4 regions of the Quadrisphaera sp. DSM 44207 genome follow, and region 4 is predicted to be linked to each of the others. Evidence: riboswitches for the same ligand, from Rfam matches in the RefSeq annotation. Region 4 holds a riboswitch; each other region holds the start of a gene.
The links. A riboswitch is a leader RNA that binds a small molecule or an ion and turns the genes downstream of it on or off. The one in region 4 is predicted to bind S-adenosylmethionine.
Positions count from the first base shown of each region.

Region 1: it holds a riboswitch for S-adenosylmethionine, as region 4 does, so the genes downstream of both, BLS82_RS09160 (5-methyltetrahydropteroyltriglutamate--homocysteine S-methyltransferase) here and BLS82_RS10880 (flavin reductase family protein) in region 4, are expected to answer to the same signal.
Region 2: it holds a riboswitch for S-adenosylmethionine, as region 4 does, so the genes downstream of both, BLS82_RS09820 (bifunctional o-acetylhomoserine/o-acetylserine sulfhydrylase) here and BLS82_RS10880 (flavin reductase family protein) in region 4, are expected to answer to the same signal.
Region 3: it holds a riboswitch for S-adenosylmethionine, as region 4 does, so the genes downstream of both, BLS82_RS06175 (methionine ABC transporter ATP-binding protein) here and BLS82_RS10880 (flavin reductase family protein) in region 4, are expected to answer to the same signal.

Region 1 is NZ_FNKA01000002.1:643,651-647,484, forward strand. Features, by position in the region: gene aspS (aspartate--tRNA ligase) at 81-1,964, opposite strand; SAM riboswitch class IV at 2,060-2,179, shown strand; gene BLS82_RS09160 (5-methyltetrahydropteroyltriglutamate--homocysteine S-methyltransferase) at 2,239-3,396, shown strand; gene BLS82_RS09165 (aldo/keto reductase) at 3,460-3,834, opposite strand, start outside.
Region 2 is NZ_FNKA01000002.1:780,443-784,276, reverse strand. Features, by position in the region: gene BLS82_RS09830 (YkvA family protein) at 1-366, shown strand, start outside; gene BLS82_RS09825 (DUF4192 domain-containing protein) at 510-1,661, shown strand; SAM riboswitch class IV at 1,706-1,822, shown strand; gene BLS82_RS09820 (bifunctional o-acetylhomoserine/o-acetylserine sulfhydrylase) at 1,996-3,312, shown strand; gene BLS82_RS09815 (homoserine O-acetyltransferase MetX) at 3,351-3,834, shown strand, end outside.
Region 3 is NZ_FNKA01000002.1:14,205-18,038, reverse strand. Features, by position in the region: gene BLS82_RS06185 (MetQ/NlpA family ABC transporter substrate-binding protein) at 1-311, opposite strand, end outside; gene BLS82_RS06180 (methionine ABC transporter permease) at 403-1,164, opposite strand; gene BLS82_RS06175 (methionine ABC transporter ATP-binding protein) at 1,188-2,249, opposite strand; SAM riboswitch class IV at 2,608-2,720, opposite strand; gene BLS82_RS06170 (leucyl aminopeptidase) at 2,886-3,834, shown strand, end outside.
Region 4 is NZ_FNKA01000003.1:99,123-102,956, reverse strand. Features, by position in the region: gene BLS82_RS10885 (coiled-coil domain-containing protein) at 1-1,049, shown strand, start outside; gene BLS82_RS10880 (flavin reductase family protein) at 1,151-1,663, opposite strand; SAM riboswitch class I at 1,670-1,759, opposite strand; gene BLS82_RS10875 (DUF2382 domain-containing protein) at 2,083-2,970, shown strand; gene BLS82_RS10870 (DUF2382 domain-containing protein) at 3,060-3,458, shown strand; gene BLS82_RS10865 (hypothetical protein) at 3,527-3,715, opposite strand; gene BLS82_RS10860 (FAD-dependent oxidoreductase) at 3,830-3,834, shown strand, end outside.

The sequences.
Region 1 (3,834 bases), on a different contig from region 4:
CATCCTCTCGTCGTGATCTTGCAGTTCCGGACCGACCGCGGTCCGGAACTGCAAGATCACGACGAGGAGGGTGGGGCCGGTCAGGTCGAGGCTGGGGCGCTCGCGGCGACCGGCTGCTCCGGACCACCCGCACCACCCGAACCACCCGTCCCGCCCGCACCACCCGGCCTCGGGCCGCGCGCCGGGACGGCGCCCGGGACGGCGTCCACCCCGGCCTCGGCGCGCTGCTGCCCGGTGATCGGCGCCGGCGCACCGGTCAGCGGGTCGTAGCCGCCGCCGGACTTGGGGAAGGCGATCACCTCGCGGATGGAGTCCGCGCCCGCCAGCAGCGCCGTGATCCTGTCCCAGCCGAACGCGATGCCGCCGTGCGGCGGGGCGCCGTAGGAGAAGGCGTCGAGCAGGAAGCCGAACTTCTCCCGCGCCTCGGCCTGCGACAGGCCCAACACGGCGAAGACCCGCTCCTGCACGGCGCGGTCGTGGATGCGGATCGAGCCGCCGCCGATCTCGTTGCCGTTGCAGACGATGTCGTAGGCGTGGGCGAGGGCGTGCTCGGGGTCGGTGTCGAAGGTGCCCGTCGACTCCGGCTTGGGCGAGGTGAACGCGTGGTGCACCGCCGTCCACGTGCCGGTGCCGACCGCGACGTCGTCGCTCTCGTCGGCGCGCTCGAACAGCGGCGCGTCGACGACCCACACGAACTGCCACGCGGTGGGGTCGATCAGGTCGCAGCGCCGGCCGATCTCCAGGCGCGCCGCCCCCAGCAGCGCGCGGGCGGACGAGCGCGGGCCGGCGGCGAAGAAGACGCAGTCCCCCGGGACGGCGCCCACGTGCTGGGCCAGGCCCTCGCGCTCGGCCGGCGAGAGGTTCTTGGCCACGGGACCGGACAGCGCGCCGTCCTCCCCGACGAGCACGTAGGCCAGGCCGCGGTGCCCGCGCTGCTTGGCCCACTCCTGCCAGGCGTCGAGCTGCTTGCGCGGCTGGCTCGCCCCGCCCGGCATCACCACCGCGCCGACGTAGGGCGCCTGGAAGACCCGGAACGGGGTGTTGGCGAAGTAGCCGGTGCACTCCACCAGCTCGACGCCGAAGCGCAGGTCGGGCTTGTCGGAGCCGTAGCGGGCCATGGCCTCGGCGTACGTCAGGCGCGGGATCGGGGTGTCGAGGGTGTGGCCGACCAGCGCCCACAGCGCCACGAGGACCTCCTCGGCGAGGGCGATCACGTCGTCCTGGCCGACGAAGCTCATCTCCACGTCGAGCTGGGTGAACTCCGGCTGCCGGTCGGCGCGGAAGTCCTCGTCGCGGTAGCACCGCGCGATCTGGAAGTACCGCTCCAGGCCGGCGACCATGAGCAGCTGCTTGAACAGCTGCGGGCTCTGCGGCAGCGCGTACCAGGAGCCCGGCGCCAGGCGCGCCGGCACGAGGAAGTCGCGCGCGCCCTCGGGCGTCGAGCGCGTCAGCGTGGGGGTCTCCACCTCCACGAACCGGTGGGAGGCGAGCACCTCGCGGGCGGCGCGGTTGACGTCGCTGCGCAGCCGGATCGCGGCGGCGGGCCCGGGACGGCGCAGGTCCAGGTAGCGGTAGCGCAGCCGCACCTCCTCCCCCGGCGCGCGCTCGCCCTGCTCACCGGCCGCCTCGATCGGGAAGGGCAGCGGCGCGGACTCGGACAGCACGACCAGCTGCGCGGCGTCCACCTCCACCTCGCCGGTGGGCAGCGCCGGGTTCTCGTTGCCGACCGGGCGCAGGCGCACCGCCCCGACGACCTGGACGCAGTACTCGTTGCGCAGCCCGTGCGCGCCGGAGGACTCCAGCACCTCGTCGCGGACGACGACCTGGACGACGCCCGAGGCGTCGCGCAGGTCCACGAACGCCACGCCGCCGTGGTCCCGGCGCCGCGCCACCCACCCGGCGAGGGTGACGCTGCGGCCGTCGTGGTCGGCGCGCAGGGTGCCGGCCTCGTGGGTGCGGAGCACGCGGTGGTCCTTCCGGGGGGATGCAGCGCGCCGGGGTCCAGGTCCGGCGCGGGGACGTCGACAGATCGTAGTGGCCGGCGCTAGCGTCGGTCCCAGGTCACGAGCGCCAGCGCGAACCCCCGGGTGGCTGGCCGGCAACCCTCCTCCGCGGCGGGGTGCCCCGGGTGATGACCGGGGCGCGACCCGGCACCGGCTGGGCGCGTCAAGCGCGGACGACGCCCGTCGGCCGTGTCGTCGACGCCGCCTGCGCGGCGTTCCGCACGAGGAGCACGCCATGAGCACGAGCACCACCGACCGGCTCACCCCCACGACCGTCGCCGGCGCGACCTCGACCGCGCACGTGCCACCGTTCCCGGCCGACCACGTGGGCAGCCTCCTGCGCCCGCCCGCCGTTCGCGAGGCGCGCGCCCGCGCGGCCGCCGGGCGGATCGGCGCCGAGGAGCTGCGCGCCGTCGAGGACGAGGCCGTGCGCGAGGTCGTGCGCCGCCAGGGCGAGGTCGGCCTGCGCGTGGCCACGGACGGGGAGCTGCGCCGCCACTACTGGCACGAGGACTTCGTCTTCTCCCTGGGCGGGATCGAGCCGGACCAGGCGTTCTCGGTCCCCTTCGTCGGCCAGGACGGCCAGCGCATCGACGTCCCCCTGACGTCGGCGCGCGCCAGCGGGCGGGTGCACCTGGCGGAGACCGTCTTCGCCGACCACCTCGCCTTCCTGCAGCGGGCCGTGGCCGAGGCCGGCACCGGCGCGACGCCGAAGCTGACGATCCCCTCGCCCAACCACGTCCACAACGCGTTCGCGCCGCTGCGGTACGAGGACGTCTACGACGACGAGGAGCAGCTGCGCGCCGACGTCGCCGCCGCCTACGCCGAGCAGGTGCGGCGCGTGCACGCCGCCGGGCTGACCTACCTGCAGGTCGACGACGTGAGCCTGACCTTCTTCGGCGACGAGCAGTACCGCGGGCGCGGCGAGGAGCTGCTGGGCGGCTTCATCGCCCAGTTCAACGCCGCCCTGGCCGGGCGCCCCGAGGGCCTGACGGTGGCCACGCACCTGTGCCGCGGCAACTTCCGCTCCGCCTGGGCGCTGTCGGGCGGGTACGACGTGGTCGCCGACGCGCTGTTCAACACCCTCGACGTCGACGGGTACGTCCTCGAGTTCGACGACGCCCGCTCCGGCTCCCTCGACGTGCTGCGCCTCCTGCCGCCCGGCAAGCGCGTCGTCCTCGGGTTCGTCACGACCAAGACGCCGCGGCTGGAGGGCCGCGACGCCCTGCTGCGCCGGATCGAGGAGGCCGCCCGCTACGCGCCGGTCGAGCAGCTGGCGCTCGGCACGCAGTGCGGCTTCTCCTCCACCGAGGAGGGCAACGACCTCACGCAGGAGCAGCAGTGGGCGAAGCTGCGCCAGGTCGTGCAGGTCGCCGAGGAGGTCTGGGGCTGACGCCCCCGGCCGGGTGTGCGGTCCCGCCGCGCGGGGGACGGCGGGACCGCACGCCCTGCCCGCTCACCAGCGGTCGTGCACGTGCTCGCGGACGCTCTGGTCGTAGACGCGCTCCAGCTGCGCGAGGACGTCGGCGCCCAGCGGCGCCAGGTCGGCCGCGGCGGCGTTCGCCCGCGCCTGCCGCGGGTTGCGCGCCCCCGGGATCACGGAGGTCACGCCCGGCTGGTCGAGGATCCACCGCAGGGCCAGCGCGGACGTCGGCACGTCCTGCTCGGCGGCCAGGGCGGCGACCTCCTTCGCCGCGGCCACCCCGACCTCGTAGGGGACGCCGGCGAAGGTCTCGCCCACGTCGAACGCCTCGCCGTGGCGGTTGTAGCTGCGGTGGTCGTCCGCCGCGAAGGTCGTGCCCTCGTCGTACGTGCCCGTCAGCAGCCCGCT
Region 2 (3,834 bases), on a different contig from region 4:
CTCAGCCGCTCCCGCCTGGCCCTGATGGGGCTGGCGGGCCTGTACGTGGCCTCCCCGGTGGACCTCGTGCCCTCCGCGGTCCTGCCCGTGATCGGGATGTTCGACGACGCCGTGGTGCTCAGCTGGCTCGCCGGCGCGGTGGTCACCGAGACCGCGGCCTTCCTGGACTGGGAGAGCTCGGGGCGGCCTGCCGGCTCCCCCGGCGCCCGAGCGGGCGACGGAGGAGGGGCCGGCCGCGGCGCCGGCCCGGGAACGGCGGAGCGCGACGGGACCGGCGGCACGGGGACCGGCACGGGCACTGGCACGGGCGGGCGCCGCCGCCCGCCGACCGACCCGGACGTCGTCGTCGGCGAGGTCATCGACTGAACCCCCGGCGCGGCGCGGCTCACCGAGCCGCGCCGCCCCGAGCCGCGCCACCTCCCGCCCACAGGCGCGGGCGGGCACCGCACCGTCCACAAGCGGCCTCGGCGGCCCGCCGCGGGCGCTCCGCGCGGGCCACGGTGGCGGGCATGACGACGACGCTGCGGGTCAGCGACCCGCGTGACCTCATCGCCCTGGCCGCCCACGCCCTCGGGTTCCACCCCCGCGACAGCCTCGTGCTCGTCAGCCTGCGCGGCGAGCGGCACGAGCCCGGCCTCGTCGCCCGCGTCGACCTCGCCGCCCGCCCCGGCGGCCCGCGCGCCGCGACCGGCGCCCTGGCGCAGCGGGTGGCGCGCGACGGGGCCACCGGCGCCGTCCTGTTCGTGCACACCGACCGCACCGGGCCGCCGGGGCGGCCCGAGCACGACGACCTCGTGCGCGCGGTGCGCCGCGACCTGGCCGCCGAGGGCGTGGCGCTCGCGGACGCCTGGCTCGTCGGCGCCGGCCGGCTGCGCTCCTACACCTGCCAGCAGGCGTGCTGCCCTCCGGAGGGCCAGCCCCTGGGGGACGTGGCCGCCACGCTCGTCGGCACCGAGATGGTCTGGCGCGGCAGCTGCGTCCTGGCCGACCAGGAGGAGCACCGGCGCGCCGTGCGGGCCCGCCTCGCCCCGGCCGGTGCCGCCGCCCGGCGCGCTGCGCAGCGCGCCGCCCGGCGTCCCGCCGGCCGCGCCGAGCGGCTGCGGGCGCTCGCGCGGTGGCGCGACCTGCTCGAGGCCACCACCGCGGGGGTGCGCGCCGGTCGCAGCGCCGACGACCTCGCCGCCGACCTGCTGGCCCCGCAGGCGGCCGGGCGCCTGCTCGCGGCGGTGGCCGACGTGCGCCTGCGCGACGCCGTCCTGCTGAGCACCGTCACCGGCGCCGGGTCGGCGCCGGAGCGGCTGGCGGCCGGGGAGGAGGACGCCGGCGAGCTGTCGCAGGCGCTCGACGCCGTCCTGTCCCGGCCCGGCGGGCCCGCACCGGACCCGGACGAGGCCGAGGCGGCCCGCGCGCTGCTGGAGGCGCTGGCGCGGCTGGCCTCCGGGCGGCGGCGCGCCGCGCCGCTCGCGGTGCTCGCGTGGACCTCCTGGTGGCGCGGTGCGGGCTCCGAGGCCGCCGTCCAGGCCGACCTGGCGCTCGAGGTCGACCCCGACTGCGGCCTCGCGCAGCTGGTGGCCGAGGCGGTCGGTCGCGGGGTGCTGCCGCCGTGGCGGGAGCGGGGGAGCGCGGGCGCCCGCCCGGACGGCGGGTCGTCCGCATGCTGAGACGATGTGGAGGCCGCCGCGGGCGCCCGCCTATCCTCCCCGCAGGTCATGAGCGCCAGCGCCAAGCCCCGGCTCGCTGGCCGGCAACCCCCGCCCGCGGTGGGGTGCCCCGGGTGATGACCGGGCCGCGGCACCGACCGGTGCCGCGGCAAGCGCGGGCCCCGCGGGGCCCAGCAGGAGAGGGCCGCCCCATGACTTCCCGACGCTGCCGCTGACGCGGCCGCCGCGACGCGCTGCGAGCACGCCGCCCGCGCCCGCGTCGAGCGGGCGGCGCGCCGTCGCGGACCCCTCCGACGCCCCCGGCGGCCCGGCCGCCCCACCAGCAGGAGAGCGCATGAACGACGGGTGGTCCTTCGAGACCCGCCAGATCCACGCCGGGCAGGTCCCGGACGCCGCCACGGGCGCCCGCGCGCTGCCGATCTACCAGACGACGTCCTACGTCTTCCGCGACAGCGCGCACGCCGCCGACCTGTTCGGCCTGCGCGAGCTCGGCAACATCTACACGCGGCTGATGAACCCCACCACGGACGTGGTGGAGCAGCGCCTCGCCTCCCTGGAGGGCGGGGTCGGTGCGCTGGCCGTCGCGTCCGGGCAGTCGGCGGAGGCGCTGGCCCTGCTCAACGTCGCCGAGGCCGGTGACCACGTCGTCGCCAGCCCCAGCCTGTACGGCGGCACGCACAACCTCCTCCGCCACACCTTCCCCAAGCTGGGCGTGCAGGTCTCGTTCGTGGCGGACCCCGACGACCTCGGCTCCTGGCGGGCCGCGGCCACCCCGCGCACGAAGGCGTTCTTCGGGGAGACCATCTCCAACCCCAAGCAGGACGTCCTCGACCTCGAGGGCGTGGCGGCGGTGGCCCACGAGGTCGGGGTGCCGCTGGTGGTGGACAACACCACCGCCACCCCCTACCTGGTGCGCCCGCTGGAGTGGGGCGCGGACGTCGTCGTGCACTCGGCGACGAAGTACCTCGGCGGGCACGGCACGGCCATCGGGGGCGTCATCGTCGACGGCGGCCGCTTCGACTACGGCGCGGACCCGCAGCGCTTCCCCGGCTTCACCACCCCCGACGCCAGCTACCACGGCCTCGTCTACGCCCGCGACCTCGGCGTCGGCAGCCCGCTCGGGGCGAACCTGTCCTTCGTCCTCAAGGCGCGCGTGCAGCTGCTGCGCGACCTCGGCGCCTCCCTCGCCCCCTTCAACGCCTTCCTCATCGCCCAGGGCCTGGAGACCCTCAGCCTGCGCGTCGAGCGCCACGTCGCCAACGCGCAGCGGGTGGCCGAGTGGCTCGAGCAGCGCCCCGAGGTGCTCTCCGTCTCCTACGCCGGGCTGCCCTCCAGCCCCTGGTACGAGCGGGCGCGCAAGTACGCCCCCCGCGGCGCCGGGGGCGTGCTCGCGTTCGAGGTCGACGGCGGGGCCGAGGCCGGCCGGCGCTTCGTCGAGGCGCTGGTGCTGCACAGCCACGTCGCCAACATCGGCGACGTGCGCAGCCTGGTGATCCACCCGGCGTCCACCACCCACAGCCAGCTGACCGAGGAGGAGCAGCGCGCCGCGGGCGTGACGCCGGGCCTGGTGCGCCTGTCCGTCGGGCTCGAGCACGTCGAGGACCTCCTCGCGGACCTGGAGACCGGGTTCACGGCGGCCAAGGGCGCGTGAGGCAGGCTGTTCCGGTGAGCGCCGCACCGTCCGTCCCGGTGAGCACCGCACCCCCCGTCCCCGCGAGCGCGGCCTGGCGCGAGGGCGACCCGGCCGGCGGCCGCCGCTTCGCCGACGTCGGCGCCCTGGACCTGGAGACGGGCGGGCACCTGCCGGCCGTGCGCGTGGCGTACGAGACCTGGGGCGAGCTGTCCCCGCGCCGCGACAACGCCGTCCTGGTGCTGCACGCCCTCACCGGCGACAGCCACGTCACCGGCCCGGCCGGGCCGGGCCACCCCACCGCGGGCTGGTGGAGCGAGCTCGTCGGCCCCGGCCGGGCCCTGGACACCGACCGCTGGTTCGTCGTGGCGCCCAACGTGCTCGGGGGCTGCCAGGGCACGACCGGGCCGGCCTCGCCCGCGCCCGACGGCCGGCCGTGGGGCAGCCGCTTCCCGTACCTGACGGTGCGCGACCAGGTGGCCGCCGAGGCCCGGCTGGCCGACGCGCTCGGCGTCGACGCGTGGGCCGCCGTCGTCGGCGGGT
Region 3 (3,834 bases), on a different contig from region 4:
ATGGTGTTGGAGTCGGCCAGGCCCTTGAACGCGACCTCGATGCCGTAGCGCGGCGCGACCTCCTCGGCGACGAACTCCACGAGCGCCTGCTCGCGGGCGTTGCCCTCGGCGGTGGCGACGTACAGGGTCGCGCCGGGCACCTCGTTGGCCACGGGGTCGGCGGTCAGGCGCGGGACGACGACGGCCGCGGCGACGCCCGCGGCGGCGAGGCCGGCGCCGGCGACCCAGGGCCAGCGGCGAGCACGGCGCAGCGTGAAGCCGTGGGTCTCGTCGACGGGCGCGGCGGGGCGGGTGGTGGGCTCGGTGGTCATGGCGGTCTCCTCGGGATCGGGTGCGCGGACGGCGCGGGTCGGGTCGGGCGGGGTCGGGCGAGGTCGAGCGGGGGCCGGGTGGGGCGGGGGCTCAGGCGGCGGCCTGCGGCGCGGCCGGAGCGGGGTCGGGGCGCGCAGCGGCGCCCGCGCGGCCGCGACGGGCGGTGCGCAGGTGCGGGGTGAGCCGGCGCACGAGCCGGTCGCCGACCAGCTGCACGAGGGCGACGGCGCCCACGAGGATCGCGATGGTCGTGATCATCACGGCGTGGTCGAAGCGCTGGTAGCCGTAGGTGACGGCCACGTAGCCGATGCCGCCGGCGCCGATCGTCCCGGCGATGGCCGAGTACTCGATCATCGCGATGGTGTTGATCGTCAGGCCGCCGACGACCAGCGGCGCCGCCTCGCTCAGCTGCACCGTGGTGATGATCTGCAGCGGGGAGGCGCCGGAGGCCCGGGCGACGCGCACGAGCTCCGGCGGGACGCTGCGCAGGGCGTTCTCGACGATGCGGGCGAAGAAGGCGGTGCCCGCCAGCGTCATGGGCACCACGGCGGCGGCGATGCCGATGTTGGTGCCGGTGATGAAGCGGGTCACCGGCACCAGGGCCGCCATGAGGATGAGGAACGGCAGGGAGCGCCCGACGCTGACGACCCAGCCGAGGGCGGTGTGCAGGGGCCGGTTCTCGAACAGCCCGCCGGGCGCCAGGTCGTGCACGAGGACGCCGAGGGGGACGCCGAGCGCGACGACGAGGACCATGACGACGCCGACCATGAGCAGCGTGTCGCCGAGGGCCGGGACGACGAGGGCGGGGATCTGTGCGAGCGGCGTGTCGCCGGAGGCGGTGAGCACGGGCAGGGCGGGGGTCGCCGGAACGGCGCTCACGCCACCGGCTCCAGCCGCGCGGCGGCGTCCGGGGCGGACGGCGCGGGGGCGGGGGGCTGCGCGGCGGCGGGAGCGCTGCCGGCGCCGCGGCCCGGGGCGAGGCCGAGGGCGCGCAGCACGCCCTCGACGCGCACCGGGTCGGTCCGCTCGTCGATGCGCACCGTGGCGCGCCCGACGGTCTGGCCGCCCACCGCGCCCACGGAGGCGTCGAGGAGGGCGACGTCGGCGTTGAGGGCGAGGGAGGCGCGCACGAGCCAGTCCCCCGGCACGTCCGGGGACCGGTAGGTCACCGACCACACCCCCGCGCGCGCCGGCCCGGCGTCCTCGCGGCGTCCGAGCAGGGCCGCGCCGAGGGCCGAGGACGGGTCGCGCAGCAGGTCCACGACGCGCCCGGACTCCCCGATCCGCCCGGCCTCGAGGCGGGCGGCGCGGTCGGCCACGTCCACGACGACGTCCATCTCGTGCGTGATGAAGAGGATGGACAGGCCCAGCTCGTCGCGCAGCTGCCGGACCAGGGCCACGACGGACGCCGTGGCCTCGGGGTCGAGGCCGGAGGTGGCCTCGTCGGCGAGCAGCACCGAGGGGCGCAGGGCGAGGGCGCGCGCGATGCCGACGCGCTGGCGCTGCCCTCCGGAGAGCTGGTGCGGGTAGTGGCGGGCGCGGTCGGCCAGGCCGACGCGGTCGAGCAGCTCGGCCACGCGCCGGCGCCGCTCCGCGGGCGTGACGCCCAGGTACCGCAGCGGCAGCGCCACGTTCTCCTCCGCGGTGCGGCGCGACTGCAGGCCGTCGGACTGGAAGATCGTGCCGATCTGGCGGCGCGCGGCGCGCAGGCGGCGCTCGCCGAGGGAGGACAGGTCCACCCCGCCCACGACGACCGACCCGGAGGTGGGCCGCTCGAGGAGGTTCACGCACTGCGCGAGGGTGCTCTTGCCGGCGCCGCTGGGGCCGACGATGGCGACGATCTCGCCGGTGCGCACGGTCAGGTCCAGGTGGTCCAGGACGACGGTGCGCCCCGGTCCGTGGCCGTAGGCCTTGGTCAGCTGGTCGAGCTCGATCACGGGGTCTCCGGGGGTGGGTGGACGGGTCGGCGGGCGCGGCGCGGCGCCCGCGGGGCGGGGCCGGCTGCGCGAGGGCAGGGGTGGGCCGGGCAGGGGTGGGCCGGGCAGGGGTGGGCCGGGCGAGGGCGGGCTGCGCCGGGCGCGGTCCAGGTCGGGTGCGCCCGTCCGGCTCGGGGGTGCGGGGCGGGGCCGCGCAGGAGCGCCGGTGCGCCGGTGGTCTCAGCGCGCCGCGGCGCCGGGGCCGGTCAGCGGTGGACGGCGGTGCGCGGCCCCCGGCGACACGGGTCGTCGCGGCGGGCGGGGCGGCGCGGCAGGTGGCGCGGGGCGGGGCACGGCGAGCAGCGCACGGAGCTCTCCTGGGTCGTCCTTACCAGGGCCGGTCGGCCGCTGGTCTGGTCATCACCCGGGGCACCCCACGACGAGGAGGGTTGCCGGCCAGCGAGCCGGGGCTTCGCGCTGGCGCTCATGACCGCAGGACGGAACCTGGCAGGCGGTGCGAGGTCCTGTCAAGCACCCGCCCGGGAGCGCGGCGCGCCGGCGCCGCGTCGCGCGCGGGTCCCGCCTCCCTGGCCGGGCGCGGTGTCGGGGCGCCTCGTTAAGGTTCTGCCCTGCCCGCCGCAGAACCCGAGGAGAGCCGTGCCCACGCTGACCGCCACCGCCAGGACGCTGCAGACCGTGCCGGCCGACGCGGTCGTGCTCGGCGTCGCCGCGGGCGCGAGCGGCGCGGGGCCCCGGCTGCTGGGGGCCGACGACCTGCCCGCGGAGCTGCGCGGGGTCCTGGGCGCCTCCCTGGCGGGCCTGGGCGTCACCGGCCGTCCCGACGAGGTGCGGCGCGTGCCGACCGCCGGCGCGCTGGGCGCCCCGGTCCTGGTGCTGACCGGGCTCGGCCGCGTCGGTGCCGCGGGCCCGGACGCCGAGGCCCTGCGCCGCGCCGCGGGAGCGGCCGTGCGCGAGCTGGCCGGCACGGGCTCCGTGGCGCTGGCGCTGCCGGCCGACGACGTCGACGCCGCCGCGGCGGTGGCCGAGGGGGCCCTGCTGGGCGCGTACGCGTACCGCGCCTACCGGCGCCGCAGCGCCGCGGAGCACCGCGCGCCCGTCGAGCAGCTGCTGCTCGTCACGCCGCTGCACCGCGAGCGCGCCCTGGAGGACCGCGTCGAGCGCGCCACCGTGCTGGCCGCGGCGGTCGCGGGCGCCCGCGACCTCGTCAACTGCCCGCCGGCCGACCTGTACCCGGCGTCCTTCGCCGACGCGGTGCGCGAGCGCGCCAAGGGCCTGCCCGTCAAGGTCACCGTGCTGGACGAGCAGGCGCTGGCCGAGGGCGGCTACGGCGGCATCCTCGGCGTCGGCCAGGGCTCCAGCCGTCCCCCGCGCCTGGTCGCGCTGTCCTACGCGCCCCGCGGCGCCAAGGCCCACCTCGCGCTGGTCGGCAAGGGCATCACGTTCGACTCCGGCGGCCTGTCGATCAAGCCGGCGGGCAGCATGGAGACGATGAAGTGCGACATGGCCGGCGCGGCGGCGGTCCTCGAGGCCGCGCTCGCCGTCGCGCGCCTCGGGCTGCCGGTGCGCGTGACGGCGTGGATGGCGC
Region 4 (3,834 bases):
GCACGGAGGTCCAGCGCCTGACCACCGAGGCGCTGCGCCGCGCGGACGACGTCCTCGACGCCGCGGAGCGCGACGCGAAGGCGCGCCGCGAGGAGGCCGAGGCGCTGTGGGAGGGCCAGCGGGCCAAGGCGGCGCAGGCGGCGGCCGACTTCGAGATGACTCTGGCGGACCGGCGCGAGCGGGCCGAGGAGGACTTCCGGGTGCGCACGGCGGCGGCCGAGGAGCAGCTGGCCGCCGTCGAGCGGGCGGCCGCGCAGGCGCGCGCCCTCTCCGAGCGCGAGGTGATCGAGGCGGCCGCCCGGGCCCGGCGGATCCTCGAGGAGGCCCAGCACGAGGCGTCGCAGCTGATCGGCGAGGCGCGGGAGCGCGCCGACCGGATCCGGGCCGAGTCCGAGCGGGAGCTGTCCGCCGCGGCGCAGCGCCGGGACAGCATCAACGCGCAGCTGACGAACGTGCGGCAGATGCTCGCGACGCTGTCCGGGTCGGCCCCCCTGATCGGCACGGACGCCGCGGCACCGGCGGCACCGGCCTCCGTGCCGGTCCAGCGCGCCGAGCCGGCTCCGCCGTCCGCGCAGCACGCTCCGGCGCCGGCCGCCGCGCCCGTGCACCACGCTCCGGCCGCCGCCCAGCCGCTGCCGATGACGCCGGCCGCCGCACCGATGAGCCCCGCACCGATGAGCCCCGCACCGATGACCCCCGCACCGCCGGCCGCCGCACCGATGGCCGCTGCGCGCCCGGGCCCGGCGCAGACGCCCATGCAGAAGGCCGCGCAGATGGCGGCGCAGGCGGCGGCGCGGATGCCGGCGCCCGCCTCTCTGCCGGCGCCGCTCTCCGCCCCCCTGCCGGTGCACGACCCGCTGCGCGTGGCGCTGCACCCCCCTGCCCCGCTGCACGGCGCAGCACCGGCGCCGGGGCAGGAGCCCGGCGCAGCGGCTCCGGACGCGGATGACGCCGACGTGGACACGCAGCTGATCGAGATCCCCGCCGAGCTGCGCCGGGCCTCCGTGGACGTGCGCGACGCCCGCACGCCCGCCGCGCCCCCGCACTGACCCGGCTCTTGCACCGACCCGGCTCCCGCCGGACGCGAGCGGGCCCGTCCACCGGCTGGGTGGACGGGCCCGCTCGCCGCCGCGCGAGGGCGGCGCGGTCCTCAGGCGGCGTGGGTCGGCGTCCCCGGCGCGGGGAGGCGGTGGTAGGCGCGGGCGTGGTGCACCAGCGGGGCGCGACCGGTGACCCGGGTGTCCTCCACCGCCGCCAGCACGAGCAGGCTGTCCCCGGCCTCGACGAACGCGGTCACCGCGCCGGAGAGCCGGGCCGCGGCGCCCTGCAGCTGCGGCACGCCGGCCTCGTCCCAGCCCCACGCCCCCTCGTCGTCGAAGCGGTGCGCGGCCGGGCCGGCGAACCGGCGGGCGAGGAGCTCCTGGTCGTGCGCCAGCAGGTGCACCGCGCAGCGCCGCGACGCCGTCAGCGCCGGCAGGCTGGACGACGTCCGCGAGACGTTGAAGGAGATGAGCGGAGGGTCCAGGGACACCGAGGCGATCGAGATCGCGGTGAAGCCGACGGGCGTGCCGTCGGGGGCGGTGGTCGTGACGACCCAGGTGCTCGAGGCGACCGTGCGGAAGACCGCGGGCAGGTCGACGACGGACGTGGCGGCGGGGCTCATCTGTCTCCTCCATCGGCCCTGGCGGGAGCACCTGCCCTGCGCGGGCGGTTGCTGCGGCGTCGTCGAGCCAGGTCTCTCGGCCGCTCTGGATGGGTGCTGGGACGGTCGCACCGCCCTCCGGCGCGTGTCAAGCGCAGCACGCGCAGCGACCGCGCGCACCGGCTCGGAGCAGAGGGCGCCCTCCGGCGCCCCGGAGGCGTTTGGCCTGCCAGGACAGGGGTAAAGAAGTGCTCGTGCCACCGGGTGCCCGGACGCTGCGTCCGGGACGATCTCGAGTGGCCGCAGCCACCCGCGGTGGCTACTGTCGATCGACGGCGCAGAGGTGCGATCCACCCTCCGCCGTCCGCGGCGGCCACTGCGGGCAGTCCGGAACGTTCCGCGGCGCACGGGGTACCGACCCCGTGCCGAGAGGAGACACCATGGCAGTTTCGATCAGCGACCCGGCCCAGCTGCGCGGCGCCACCGCGTACGGCTCGGACGGCGACAAGCTCGGCAAGGTCGACGAGGTCTTCCTCGATGACGCGACCGGCCAGCCGGAGTGGGCCGCCGTCAAGACCGGCCTGTTCGGCAGCAACCACTCCCTCGTGCCGCTGGAGCAGGCGACGTTCAGCGGCGACGAGCTGCGCGTGCCCTACACCAAGGAGCAGGTCAAGGCCGCTCCGAACCACGACATCGACCAGGCCCTGACGGTCGACGACGAGGCGGAGCTCTACCGCCACTACGGCCTGGCCTACACCGGCGCGGAGTCCCCGACCGGCACCGGCCAGACCACCGGCTACGCCGACACCGCCGCGACCACGGGCACGGCCGCTGCGGTCGGCACCGGCGGTCGTGGTGACCGCAACGGCGACGGGGTCTACGACGACGTCGAGGGCCGCGCCGTGGGCCGCGACACCTCCGGCCCGGTCACGGACGACGCGATGACCCGCTCGGAGGAGCGGCTGCAGGTGGGCAAGGTGCGCACCGAAGCCGGCCGCGCCCGTCTGCGCAAGTACATCGTCACCGAGAACGTGACGCAGACCGTGCCGGTCACCCACGAGGAGGTCGTGGTCCAGCGCGAGCCGATCACGGACGCCACCATGGGCCGGGCCATGGACGGGCCGGCGCTGTCCGAGGAGGAGCACGAGGTCACCCTCCACGCCGAGCGCGTGGTCGTGGACAAGGACGTCGTGCCGGTCGAGCGCGTGCGCCTCGGCACCCAGCAGGTCACCGAGGAGCAGACGGTCACCGAGCAGGTCCGCAAGGAGCAGATCGAGCTCGAGAAGGACGTCGTCGCGGACCCGAACCTCCGCAACGACCGTCGCTGACACCGCATGAGGGACGGGCGGGGCTCTTCGGCCCCGCCCGTCCCTCATCGCGTCTTCCGTCCTGTCGTGCGAGTGCCCGAGGAGGCGTGATGAGCACCGACGTGAACTCAGGAGCGGTGCCGGAGGAGGCGTCGGTCGTCCGTTCCGTGGAGCAGGCCCACCTGCGCCGCGAGCGGTACCCGGTGGAGACGCTGCGCGTCGTGCGCACGGTCGAGACCGAGATGCGCACCGTGGAGGTCCCCGTCCGGGTCGAGCGGCTGCGCGTCGAGCGCGTGCCCGTGGACGCCGCCGCGGCGGCTCCCGTCATGACGGCCACGGGCCCCGGGCGCGACCTCGAGGTGGTCCTCCGCGAGGAGGTGCCGGTGGTCTCGATGCAGGTGCGCGCCTACGAGCGGGTGCAGGTGAGCGTCCGCGAGGTCGTCGAGCAGCAGGTGATCGACATCGACCTGCGCCAGGAGCAGGTGGCGGTCGAGGTCGACCAGCCCTGAGGTCCTGTGCGGGTCAGGTGGTGTAGTTCAGCTGGCGGCGAGCCCGAGGGCCCGCCGCCAGCTGCTGCTCAGAGGAAGCGGCGACGGCGCCGCGCCGGCGCGGTTCCCCCCACGCGGCGCAGGGCGCGGGAGGTGCGCGACGAGCCGCCGGAGCGCTCGATCCGCGTGGCCAGGCCGCGGGCGAGGCGGCGCGCCAGGGGCAGCACCACCGAGAACAGCACCCACGCGCGGAAACGGGCGGTCAGCAGCACCCACATGCGAGAACTCCTCAGGACGGGGACGACGACCGTCCACCCTGGCACGCGGCAGCAGCACCCGCCAACCGTCACCGCGCGCGCGAGCGCACCGCCGCCTTGGGAGAGGATGGGCGCGTGAG